Regions from separate parts of the Priestia sp. 3CA3 genome, predicted to be linked through region 1. Evidence: riboswitches for the same ligand, from Rfam matches in the RefSeq annotation. Region 1 holds a riboswitch; the other holds the start of a gene.
The links. A riboswitch is a leader RNA that binds a small molecule or an ion and turns the genes downstream of it on or off. The one in region 1 is predicted to bind ZMP and ZTP.
Positions count from the first base shown of each region.

Region 2: it holds a riboswitch for ZMP and ZTP, as region 1 does, so the genes downstream of both, AC1VNJ_RS10870 (APC family permease) here and AC1VNJ_RS13435 (phosphoglycerate dehydrogenase) in region 1, are expected to answer to the same signal.

Region 1 covers NZ_JBXENJ010000004.1:300,071-306,474, forward strand. The annotation lists gene AC1VNJ_RS13410 (HD domain-containing protein) at 1-370, shown strand, start outside; tRNA gene AC1VNJ_RS13415 (tRNA-Ala) at 477-548, shown strand; gene AC1VNJ_RS13420 (hypothetical protein) at 666-815, opposite strand; gene AC1VNJ_RS13425 (DUF6143 family protein) at 1,331-1,873, opposite strand; gene AC1VNJ_RS13430 (hypothetical protein) at 2,148-2,600, opposite strand; gene AC1VNJ_RS13435 (phosphoglycerate dehydrogenase) at 2,734-3,933, opposite strand; ZMP/ZTP riboswitch at 4,102-4,180, opposite strand; gene htpG (molecular chaperone HtpG) at 4,391-6,268, shown strand; gene AC1VNJ_RS13445 (tubby C-terminal domain-like protein) at 6,299-6,404, opposite strand, start outside.
Region 2 covers NZ_JBXENJ010000003.1:295,724-302,127, forward strand. The annotation lists gene AC1VNJ_RS10865 (DUF5105 domain-containing protein) at 1-541, opposite strand, end outside; gene AC1VNJ_RS10870 (APC family permease) at 721-2,316, opposite strand; ZMP/ZTP riboswitch at 2,373-2,451, opposite strand; gene AC1VNJ_RS10875 (cupin domain-containing protein) at 2,838-3,437, shown strand; gene AC1VNJ_RS10880 (DUF3311 domain-containing protein) at 3,794-3,997, shown strand; gene AC1VNJ_RS10885 (sodium:solute symporter family protein) at 3,997-5,496, shown strand; gene AC1VNJ_RS10890 (alanine/glycine:cation symporter family protein) at 5,527-6,404, opposite strand, start outside.

The DNA.
Region 1 (6,404 bases):
AAGTGTAACACTCGAAGAAATTGTACAAAGATTTGGCTTAGAGGTAGCGGAGATTGTTGAAGCTCATACAGAAGACAAATCCAAAAGCTGGGAAGAACGTAAACAGCATACAATTCAAATTGTGAAAACTGGTTCTCTTGAAGTGAAATCTTTAATTGTAGCAGATAAATTAGACAATTTACGGTCTTTAAAAGAAAGCTACGATCAGCAAGGAGATACAATTTGGAATAGTTTTAAAAGAGGATTCGAAAAACAGAAATGGTACTACGAGTCCATCAGCAAATACGCTGAAAAAGGATTGGAACCAAGCCAAATTCCAAGTTTTTTTAATACGTACAAACAAGAAGTAAATGATTTTTTTAGAAGTTAATATTCATATGAAGAAATTAGAAAACACTGAAAATAACTATTGCGAACGTGCGTCATACGTATTAAAATATAGTAGAGTCAACAGGCAATAAAGACTCTACGTAAGCGGGACTGTAGTTCAGTGGGAGAATACTTGTCTGGCAGACAAGGGGTCGTGGGTTCGAATCCCATCAGTTCCATAAAACCAGTCGCATCAAGAGTTTAAAACACTTTAAAACTCTGCCGGATGGAATGGGTGTAATACTATTTCATCTGACCTCTTCATGATTTTCATGAAGAGGTTTTTTATTTTCTTTTTACGATTGATCCTCATGATTTTTATAATTATTCTTTTCACTGCTCCTGCTTACAATTTCTCTAAGTTCGCCCTCGTCGCCTTTTGCATTGATGATTTCAAAAAGCTGATTCAGTCCTTCACTTGTTTCATCGTTTGGTTCTTTGCTCATTCTATCCCCTCCTTTTGCTTTTAGGATGCCCATTTTTTACACAATGTTTCATTTAAAAAGCAATTTATACACATTAATGGTCCATAAAAGTATACCTTTACTCGATACACGGATATACTTAATCAATCCTTTAAGTTTTGCAGCGCTTTATAGTTTTTTTAATACTCATCTATAATAAAATACTCATCACAAACTTCATCAAAATCGTTCTCTTCGTGTAATTCTATTTCTTGATTTTTAGATATCTCGTTTTTTTGTGTAAATAGTTTAAAAAACTTGTTTAACATTGCTCCACCTCATATAAATTATTCATACATTCAGTATGATTAATTTATATGAAGCCAGTATGAATTGAAGCTTAAGATAATTTGAAGTTAGATATTAACGTGAGATGTTAAGCGTGTTTACTTCTCTTTGGTTCTATCCATAATCGAAAGAAAAAATGCAAACTATAAAAAAGAACTTTGCATGCTGCTGCAAAGTTCTTTTTTGTACCATCGTTAAAAGTTATTCAGTTAACAGTCCTTCTTACGCTTTTTTTCAAACCATCCATAGGCAATTTCAGCTTCGATTTCTTTATTTCCTGGAGAAACTAAGAAAATAACGTATGAACCGTTGTTTGGAAAGATAAATTTGCCGTCTTCATCGCTTACTAATGTACTTTTCGGCGGAACAACACGGTTAAATACGTTTACCCCTTTAGCAGGAACGCCTTTTACCATTTCTGCAAATTTAATTTTCCCTTTTGGCTTTGAACGTATTGTAGTATTTGCTGGACTCACATTATCTGAAGTTGTTCCTTTTCCAGGGGGGATAGAATTAAACCAAATTTCAGCAGTAAAAGGTTCGTTTGAATAGTTAGTGATAGTAAAAGCATTCACAAATAAATCTACTCCGGAGCCGGAAGGGTTCACTAATCCGCCCCAAGCGTTTCTGTTTCCACCAAAACGAATAGGCTCAGTTTGTCCAACAAAATAGTCTCCTTTTAACGATTGATATAAAGGATTAGGTATATTCACCACTTTAATATACGGTTTGTTCGACTCGTAATTTGACATACAGTCATCTCCTTTTTGTATTATATTTTATGAGTTTTTTCTGTAAATGCTTGGACACATGCATATATAAATATATTTAATCTTTATATAAATGCAAAAAGATAGACCCGGTACTGAGTCTATCTTTTTCTATCGTTTTTACAAAAAATTTCCCCTTGGCCCTTTCCTTACTAATGCCCTCGTCGACTGCTGGTGTATAAACGGATTGTTTTTTGACTTTATATTCCGATGCTTTTTTAATCCGTCTACTATCCCTTCTTAAAGTAGTAATCACCTATTCTTTTGTAGTCATAAAATGAAGAATCCTTACCTTTTTTTCACAATACTCAATAATTTCATAACAGGTTGTGAGGATATCATGTCTAGACAGTTCTATTTCATCCAATACAAACTTTGAAAGCTGCTTTTGCAGAACCTCCAGCTTTTTGCTGTCTTCTTCATCGATCCACAGTCCTTCCGTAATACATACATCTGCTAGTTTGTTAATAGATTGAGCCGTCCAGTTTAAGCCGGCTGAAGAAACGGTTATTGTCAGTAAATCATTTTTTATAGCTAAAATAACCTGACACACATGGGTATAGGCATCAACTTTCTTTTGGATAAATGCTTTGCGAAGCTCTTTCTTGTATTGCTCTTTCGACACCGCTATAGCTACGACAGACGTAATGAAAGTTCCTGCCAGCGCGATGAGTGACCCTATCAAAATCCCTATCATTTCTCCTGACAAAACGTTCACCTCTTTAAAGGTATTTCTATATGCTATGGGAATGAAGGAAATGATATGAAGATAAGTACCATGTAAAAACAGCCCTAACTTAGAAAAGTTAGGGCTGAAACACTAAAATAGGATGATAACCAAATTAGATAATGCGACTTGTAATAATTCCTTCAATTTGACCAATTTTTTCTTCTAGCTCAGGCACAATCTCGTCACTTACTTGATTGTCAATATCGATCATTGTATACGCATATTCACCGCGGCTTCTGTTCACCATATCTGCGATGTTTAAATTGTAGTTTGAGAATACTTGCGTAAGTTGTCCTACCATATTCGGTACGTTGTGATGGAAAGCAGCTACGCGTTTTTTCCCAGTGTAAGGAAGAGATGCATTCGGGAAGTTCACTGAATTTTTAACGTTTCCTGTTTCTAAGAAATTTTTCACTTGACGTGCTGCCATTACCGCACAGTTTTCTTCTGATTCTTGAGTTGATGCCCCTAAATGAGGAATTGGCACAACATTTTTCATGTTCAAGACATTTTGATTTGGAAAATCTGTAATATATCGACCAACTTTTCCACTTTCAAGAGCAGCTTTCATATCTTCTTCGTTTACAAGCTCACCGCGTGAGAAGTTCAAAATATGAACATCTGGTTTCATGATGCTAAACGTCTCTTTATTGAAAACACCTTTTGTATCGTCCGTTAATGGAACGTGAACCGTAATATAGTCAGATGCTGCAAATAGTTCTTCTAGAGACATTGCACGCTGTACGTTGCGAGACAAATTCCAAGCTGTATTAACAGAAATGAATGGATCAAAACCAATTACGTCCATATCTAAATCAAGCGCGTCGTTTGCTACAAGAGCACCAATTGCACCTAAACCAATAACGCCTAATGTTTTACCTTTGATTTCTTTTCCAACAAACTGTTTTTTACCTGCTTCAACTAACTTAGGAATTTGATCACCTTGGCCGTCTAATCCTTTTGTCCATTCAACTCCAGCAAATAAGTTACGAGAAGAAGCCATAATTGTAGTTAAAACCATTTCTTTTACTGCGTTTGCATTAGCTCCTGGCGTATTAAATACAACGATACCTTGCTCCGTGCAAGCGTCCACCGGTATATTGTTAACCCCTGCTCCAGCTCGTGCAATAGCTTTTAAATTTTGGTCAAATGCCATGCTGTGCATGTTAAAGCTACGCACGACAATCGCATCTGGATTTTCGCTGTCGTTGTCAATTTGATAACCTTCTTGATTAAAAACATTTAGACCTTTTTGTGCAATGTTGTTTAATGTTTTGATTGTTTGTACTTTTTCTAATGTTAATGTGCTCATTTTGTACTCTCCTCTGATTATCATCGTAGTTTTACATGTTTTTACCTTTGGATAAAGGAACTTCATTTTTAATTTTTTTAAAAGTCTGGTTTTTTAGCCTACATGTCTGATAACTTCTATATCCTCTCCCCCTAAACAGAAAGAGGTAAGAGATATGTATTAATCCCTTACCTCTGCCCAGGCGAACGGCTACGTCACTATATGCTTCCTCACGGTTATCCGCGTTTCGCCAGTCACATATAGTCTTTGAAATTAAGTATATTCTAGCAAACTCTTTCAGAACGTTCAACCTTTTTTTAAAAGTTTGCTTTTTTCAGTCTAATTTTTAATCTCTTTGGTGAATCTCCTAATATATTGACAAATACCCTAATACATGTTAAATAAAAAGAGTGATTAGCACTCTATCTATTCAAGTGCTAATTATTTTGTAAGCCCTATTTGGAAAGGAGAACTTCTTATGTCAAAAAAAGAATTTAAAGCCGAATCAAAGCGATTATTAGAGATGATGATTAATTCCATCTATTCTCAAAAAGAAGTATTTTTGAGAGAACTTCTATCAAATTCAAGCGATGCAATCGATAAAATTTATTACAAAGCTTTAACAGATGACTCCTTGCGTTTTAACAAAGAAAGCTATTACATAAAAGTAACACCCGATAAAACTAACCGTACCTTAACCATTACAGATACTGGAATTGGCATGACGCAAGAAGAGCTTGAAAGCAGCTTGGGCACAATTGCGAGAAGCGGTTCTCTTGCATTTAAAAACGAAAATGAAACAAAGGATGGGCACACGATTATTGGCCAATTCGGCGTTGGGTTTTACGCAGCATTTATGGTGGCAGATGTCGTAACGGTGATTAGTAAAGCGTTAGGCAGCGATGAAGCCTATAAATGGGAATCTACTGGTGCTGATGGTTATACAATCGAACCTTGCGACAAAGAAACGGTTGGGACTCAAATCATTTTAAAAATTAAAGAAAATACAGAAGATGAAACGTATGATGAGTATCTAGAAGAGTATCGTTTAAAAGAGATCATTAAAAAGTATTCAGACTTTATCCGCTACCCGATTAAAATGGACATAACAGAAAAACGGCCTAAAGAAGGTTCTGATAACGAGCTAGAAGATTATACAGAAGAACAAGTTATCAACAGTATGGTACCGATCTGGAAGAAAAATAAAAATGAATTGACTTCAGAAGACTATGAGCAGTTTTATTCAGAAAAGCGCTACGGATTTGATAAACCGCTCACTCACCTTCATATTAATGTGGATGGAACGATTCGCTACAATGCCATTTTATTTATTCCAGAAAATAGTCCGTTTGATTACTACTCAAAAGAATTTGAAAAAGGGCTTGAACTGTATTCAAACGGAGTCTTAATTATGAATAAATGTGCAGATCTTCTTCCAGACTACTTTAGCTTTGTAAAAGGTATGGTAGATTCTGAAGATTTATCTCTTAATATTTCACGTGAAATTTTGCAGCAAGACCGCCAGCTTCAGCTGATTGCCAAAAACATCGGCAAGAAAATCAAAAACGAATTAAAAAGCTTGCTTAAAAACGAACGTGAAAAGTACGAGAAGTTTTATGAATCATTTGGCCGCCAGCTAAAATACGGCGTTTACAGTGACTTTGGCAGCAACAAAGATGTATTAAAAGACCTGCTTTTATTCTATTCTTCTACAGAGAAAAAGCTCGTAACACTAAACGAGTATGTATCCCGCATGCCTGAGGATCAAAAGTATATCTATTATGCATCAGGCGAATCATACGACCGAATTGAAAAGCTTCCTCAAGCAGAATTGGTTGCAGATAAAGGATACGAAATTCTGTATTTTACAGAAGATATCGATGAATTTGCGATTAAAATGTTAATGACGTACGAAGAAAAAGAATTTAAATCTGTTTCAAGCAGTGACTTAGGGATTGAAGCAGAAGAAGAACAGCTCAATGAGTCTGAGGAAAAAGAAAATAAAGAGCTATTTGACTATATGAAAAAAGCTTTGGCGGGAAAAGTAGGAGATGTGCGCGCGTCTAAACGTTTAAAAACACACCCCGTTTGCTTATCAGCTGATGGTGAAGTAACGATTGAAATGGAGAAAATTTTAAGTGCTATGCCTGACAATCAGCATGTAAAAGCAGAAAAAGTGTTAGAAATTAACGTAAATCATGATGTATTCGCTTCTTTAAAAGATGCATTTGAAAATGACAAAGAGAAATTAGACCTTTATACAAATTTATTATATAACCAAGCTCTTTTAATTGAAGGCTTATCTATTAGTGATCCCGTTGAATTCACAAATGATATTTGTAAAATCATGATATAAAAATCAGGCGCAGAATCATTCTGCGCCTGATTATATGTATGGCATAATAAAAGTAGTTATATAGTAAGAAGCGATAAAAATGGGTACGGGCAGTTCTTCTGTTACTCTTATTGAGTGTTTGCCTTGTTTAAAATGA
Region 2 (6,404 bases), on a different contig from region 1:
AAAGAACTTCCGTGTAAGCTTGCAGAGCTTTTTCTGGGTCTTGCAGCTTATTATAGCTTTTCGCGTATTTCTTCGTATCCAGTGTTAATGTTACTTCGTCAATTTCTTCATCATAATCAGATGATTTTGGCTGAAGCCCAATTTTGTACTTTTTATCTTTTTTGACTTCAAAGACGAACATTAATTTTTTTTGCTTCCCAGCGCCAATCTTGTCAGATGAACTGCTTTCTAGTCCAAGTTCCCTACTGTTCACTCCCGTTTTTGGAGATAATTGTTCATCTCCTTCATATAAATACACACCGTCGTAATCCGATAAAGATATACTGTTTTTGGATACATTTTTCACTTTTAAATCAACTTTCAACAGCTCCTTTTCTTCACTTGTAGCTCCTTCATCACTATCTACTAAAATATAAGAAGCGCTGTCAATAGATGCTTCAATCGCCTTATTTTTAGCTGAAGTGGATCCTCCCGTTTCCTTAGAACTGTTACAAGCCGCTAATACTAGCATAAGTACAAAAACCAAAGCCAAAACATTCATTTTTTTCACAGCTGTCCAATCCCCTTTATTTTGTTTTTTTAGAACTTTATCCCAAATAAAGGTTCCCTCTGTGTAAATCCTTAAACCTTAAAATCTATGTTTTTTACAATATTTTGATAAAAACTAAGTCTAAATTCTCCATTCATCTAAATAAAAACACGAGCACCGGCTCGTGTTTTTTATTTAGATTTAAAATTTTCTTGATTGATTTGTTCAGCTTCTTTCATATATCGGTTAGATTTGCTACTTTTAATTCCCCAGTAATAAAAGGCTAATGATACGCAAGCAATCACTAGCATATCCCATCCGAAAGGTAAAATATTTTTGCCTCCGAATTTTTCGCTTCCTATGTAGGAAATAAAAATCATGCACGCTAAATAGATAAGCATCCAAGCCCCGGTTAAAAATTCTTTTTTAAAGCCCACCCATTTATTTTTCGCTTGGTAATAAAAATAAACTGGCAGGCCAATTGCCATAATAAAAATCACTTCACCTGTAAGTGGCCACCTTGCCCAGTAAAGCGTCAAAGAAGCAAAAACGAAGCCGCATGGCGCAATAACTGATGCCCCTTTTAAATAAAATGGACGGTAAAAGTGTGAAGCCGTTTTTCTTAATGTTATAAGCGCTACAGGGCCCATAATATAGGAGATAAGCGTCGCTACTGAGATCACTTCTGCTAAGACACCCCATCCTCTAAATAAAAAGAGAAACAAAAAGCAGGCTGCTAAATTTAGCCACATAGCTGGGCGCGGGACATTGTAAAGTGGATGAAGAGTACCAAATATCTTTGGCAAATATCCATTTTGCTGCATCCCGTATAACATTCTAGAAGTCGTTGCCGTATATGTAGCACCTGTGCCGGAAGGAGAAACAAATGCATCTGCGTATAACACAATTGTTAGCCAGTTAATTCCAAGCGCAATCGCTAAATCAGCAAAAGGAGAATTAAAATTCAAATGATTCCATCCATCCGCAATTGATGACGGACTTACTGCTCCGATAAAAACAATTTGTAATATAATGTATACAATTCCAGCAATAAAAATTGAACCAATTACAGCTACCGGAATCGATTTATTAGGTGACTTTGCTTCTCCTGCCATATTTACAGGACTTTGAAACCCATTAAATGCAAACACGATACCTGATGTTGCCACTGCCGTTAAAACACTCGCCCATCCGTAAGGTGCTACCCCATGCTCACTTGAAAAGTTCCCGCTATGAAAACCAGCAAAAAATAAAGCCCCTGCCGTTAAACCAGGAATAATTAATTTAACAATCGTAATAAATGAGTTTGCTTTAGCAAAGAGATTTACCGTCCAATAGTTCACAAAAAAGTAAATGAATAATAACAGAGACGCAACTGCCAACCCCTTGGACGTTAAAATGCCATTGTCTACTAATTCATGAGTCCAGCGAGCCCATTTCCACGGCCAAGTACTCATATATTGCACAGATGCAATAGCCTCCACTGTTATCGTTGAAGCGATTGAAATCCAGTTAGCCCAAGCAGCCAAAAATCCAATAAATGATCCGTGTGAATACTGAGGATATTTAACCATCCCCCCTGCTTGCGGAAACATCGCGCCCAGTTCAGCGTACGATAGGGCAATGGTCAAAATAACTACCATTCCAATAACCCATGAAAAAATAGCCGCGGGTCCTGCAATTTGAGCTGCTTTCCATGCTCCAAACAGCCATCCTGAACCGATAATCGAACCTATGCCTGTCATGGTTAAAGCAAATGTTCCCATCTTCCTTTGCATATTGCTCATCCAAATCTACTCCTCTTCCCTAGGAAAATAAAAAAAACACTTGCGAAATTTTCTCAAGTGTTTGCCCAGGCGCGCGGCTTATACGCTATATGCTCCCCCATGGTCATCCATGTTGCGCCAGTCACATATAGGAATATATTTTTTATCAGTATATAACATTCATTACTATTACTCAATACACAAAAATGTTTACATTACTTTTACAAAAGTAATGAATTATTCGTAAAATTCCGAATAAATCTTCTTAAAATCTCTTCCTAATTACAAAAAACAACTAAAACTCTAACCTTGCTTATTATTTGATTCTTTTACTTCACGAGCATATCATCTTCTAAAAATTATATTAATATATATTATTCATTTACAAAATACGAATTAACATCTATATATCCATAGAATTCTTGCACTAGCCCCTTTACTTATATACAATATGAAGAAAAGATACTAAAGTAAACTGCCCACCACTTAGCTACGCTTGAAGTGGGAGACTTCTTTTGGGAAAACGTTAACACCTACATATCATGCACTTCGCAACGAATGAAGTACTTCGAGCAAACTTCTCTGTTTACGCAAGCAAAAAACAGGGAAAATTACGAAAAAAGATTGTTAGAGGGATGCTTATGAATTATGCAAATGTAAAAGTTCTTTATTTTGATGACGACGGAACCATTCCAAATCACCCTCGTCTTCCAGTTTTGTTGTATGAACACGTATTTATTAGTAAGAAAGAGAAAGTAGAGAGCATTTTTAATTCTCACAACTGGAAAAACAGCTGGGTAGGCGGCATATATGATTTTCACCATTACCACAGCAATTCTCATGAAGCACTAGGTGTAATTAGCGGATCTGCACGCTTAAAACTAGGTGGACATATGGGAGAAAATATCGTGGTGCATGCTGGGGATGTACTCGTACTCCCTGCAGGTACAGGACATATGCGTCTGCAGTCAACTGCTGATTTTAAAGTGGTTGGAGCTTATCCAGAGGGCATGGATTACAACTTACGAACAGGAAAACAAACGGATCGCCCTCACGTATTTGATGAAATTGCACAAGTACCTATTCCTACAACAGATCCTGTTTATGGCGACAAAGGACCATTGACAGAGTGGTGGAACTAGACAAGCACTTATTGTCTAGTTTTTTTATTTGCTCGTTTTTATAGCTTCCATAAATCTATATTTGAACATACAAATTCTTTTTCTTTAATGCAATAGCAATATACTTTATCTCATCGAGAAAACTACCTTTCTTCTTTTCCGTTCTTTTTTTGTTTCAAAGGCAACTGCGCTTAGGTTCTCCCCTGCTTTTTTCTTCCCTAATCATTTCAAATATCTTCTTCTCATACCCTTTTTTTGTTTTTCTAAAAAAATTTTCGTAATTTATAACGAAATTTTCAAAAAACTTATTGCTTTACTATGTCAGACTTGCTATCATAGTGAACATTGTTAGATAAATTTTAGAGGAGGAGTAAAAAATGAACAGAAAATTCATAATATTTATTTTATTCATCATTCCGTTTATTGCTCAATTCGCTTTTTTACCTTTTGTAAATAACATTCATCCAATTATTTTTGGGTTACCTATTTTGCATTTATGGTTATTTTTATGGGTCTTCTTAACGCCTGTGTGTACATTTATCATTTATCGTTTACAAAAATCTTGGGGGGACATTGAATAATGCAAGGAAATTTAACCGCACTTTTAATCACATCAGCAATTGTTCTTGTCGTTATCGCCATTGGCTTTATAGCAGGACGTGACAAATCATCTAGAAGCTCCGTTGAAGAGTGGGCTGTAGGGGGAAGACGTTTTGGAAGCCTGCTCGTCTGGCTTTTAGTAGGAGCAGATTTATATACTGCTTATACATTCCTAGGTCTTACAAGTACAGCTTATCAAGGAGGAAGCATCGCATTTTTTGCCATTCCTTACTCTGTTTTAGCCTTTTTAATTTCATACTTTTTTCTTCCAAAACTTTGGACTGTTGCTAAAAAGCACAAACTTACTACACTTGCTGATTATGCTAGAGAACGTTTTAGCAGTAAATTTCTCTCCTCTTTAATTGCCATAGTAGGTGTATTGATGCTTATTCCATATATCGATCTTCAGCTTAGCGGTATTCAAGATACTCTTCGCGTTGCAGGAACTGGCTACATTAATGTAAAAGCTGTCGTTATTCTTTCATTCTTTCTTGTGGCTCTTTATACTTTTTTCAGCGGAATTAAAGGTCCCACTTATACGGCAATTATTAAAGATATTTTAGTATGGGCGATTATGTTATTTATGGTTGTTTCTCTGCCAATTATGCATTTTGGAAGTTGGGGCAACATGATTGACAATGTTGCAAAGGATGCACCTCAGCTATTAACGATCCCAACACAAGGACCTAAGGGCATTCCATGGTTTATTACAGCATCACTCGTATCTGCTTTAGCTTTATTCATGTGGGCCCACGCTGCTACAGGTGTTTTCACTGCTAAAAGTGCAGATTCGCTTCGTAAAAATGCTGTCTTCTTACCTCTTTACAATATTGTTTTAATTCTAGTGATCTTCTTAGGGTTTATTGCTTATCAAGTATTACCTCAAGATACAACGGATCCTAGATTAGCATTATTAACCTTGATTCAATATTCATATGGTGGCATTGGCCAAGGGTTAGCTTATGCAACGATTGCTCTTGCTTCATTAATTCCATGTTCTATCATGGCGATCGGAGCGTCTAACTTATTTGCAAATAATATATTTAGAGATTTAATTAATCCAAATGTACAGGGTAAAACATTAACAATGGTTACTCGTTCTATGGTTTTTGTTGTTATTGGACTGGCACTTTTATTCGGTTTATTATTCCCACAAGCACTTGTTTCCCTACAGTTACTAGGGGTATCCGGCATGGTACAAATCTTCCCGGCTATTGTTATCAGCCTGTTTTGGAGAAATCAATCGAAAGAAAGTACGATTGCTGGATTAGTAGTAGGGCTGGTTGTAACGTTTACCGTTCATGCCACAGGAAATTCATTTGGCCTTTATGAAGGGTTCTGGGGATTATTATCTAACCTACTCGTAGTTTTTATTTTAAATCCAATCTTTGCTGCAAAAACCAAAGCAGCAACAAATGGCGTGAAAGAAACATTATTTTCTCAAGGCACTACGCAAACTGAATTAAAGAAAAACGCATAAAAAAAGTTCAGCCAACTGGCTGAACTTTTTTTAGATAATATTCTCTTTTTCAGAAGGGGAGGAAGTCGATTCTCTTTCCCAACATTCAATATTTTGATTGTTTTCTAACGCATCTTTATAAAAGACTGGATTTTTTCCTGCCTTTTTCTGCTGAGTATAGTCATGCAAGGCAGAAAACGCCACTTTCGATAATAGAAAAATAGCAATTAAGTTCACCACTACCATCATCCCCATAAATAAGTCTGCCAAATTCCATACAAGCTGAAGCTGAGCGACCGATCCAAAAATAACCATCGCTAAAACACCTACACGATAAGACCAAAGCCACATCTTATTTGAATTTAAAAATTCAATATTCGTTTCTCCATAATAATAATTGCCAATTAACGTACTAAAAGCAAATAGAAATACCATGATAGCTAAAAATCCTGATGCCCAAGAACCGATATGTGTACTAAGAGAAGCTTGCGTTAATTCAATGCCGCTTAGTCCCTGCTTATAGGCGGGGGATAAGAGAACGATAAATGCTGTGCTTGTACAAATCACAAGTGTGTCCGTCAAGACACCAAATGCTTGGATAAGACCTTGTTTAACTGGGTGACTCGTCACTGCAGTTGCCGCCGCGTTGGGAGCACTTCCCATCCCTGCTTCATTGGAAAACAGTCCGCGCTTTACTCCGGTGATTAACGTTGCACCAATTGATCCCCCAAGCGCCTGTTCAAATCCAAATGCATTTTTCACAATTAGAGATAGAACGGCAGGCATTTGATCAATATTTTTAAAGATGATGAACAGAGCCATTCCAATGTATAAAACGGCTAATACGACAACGATGTATTCCGATATCTTAGCGATGCGTTTGATCCCGCCAAAAATAATTATCGCAAATATAACTGTCATAATAATCC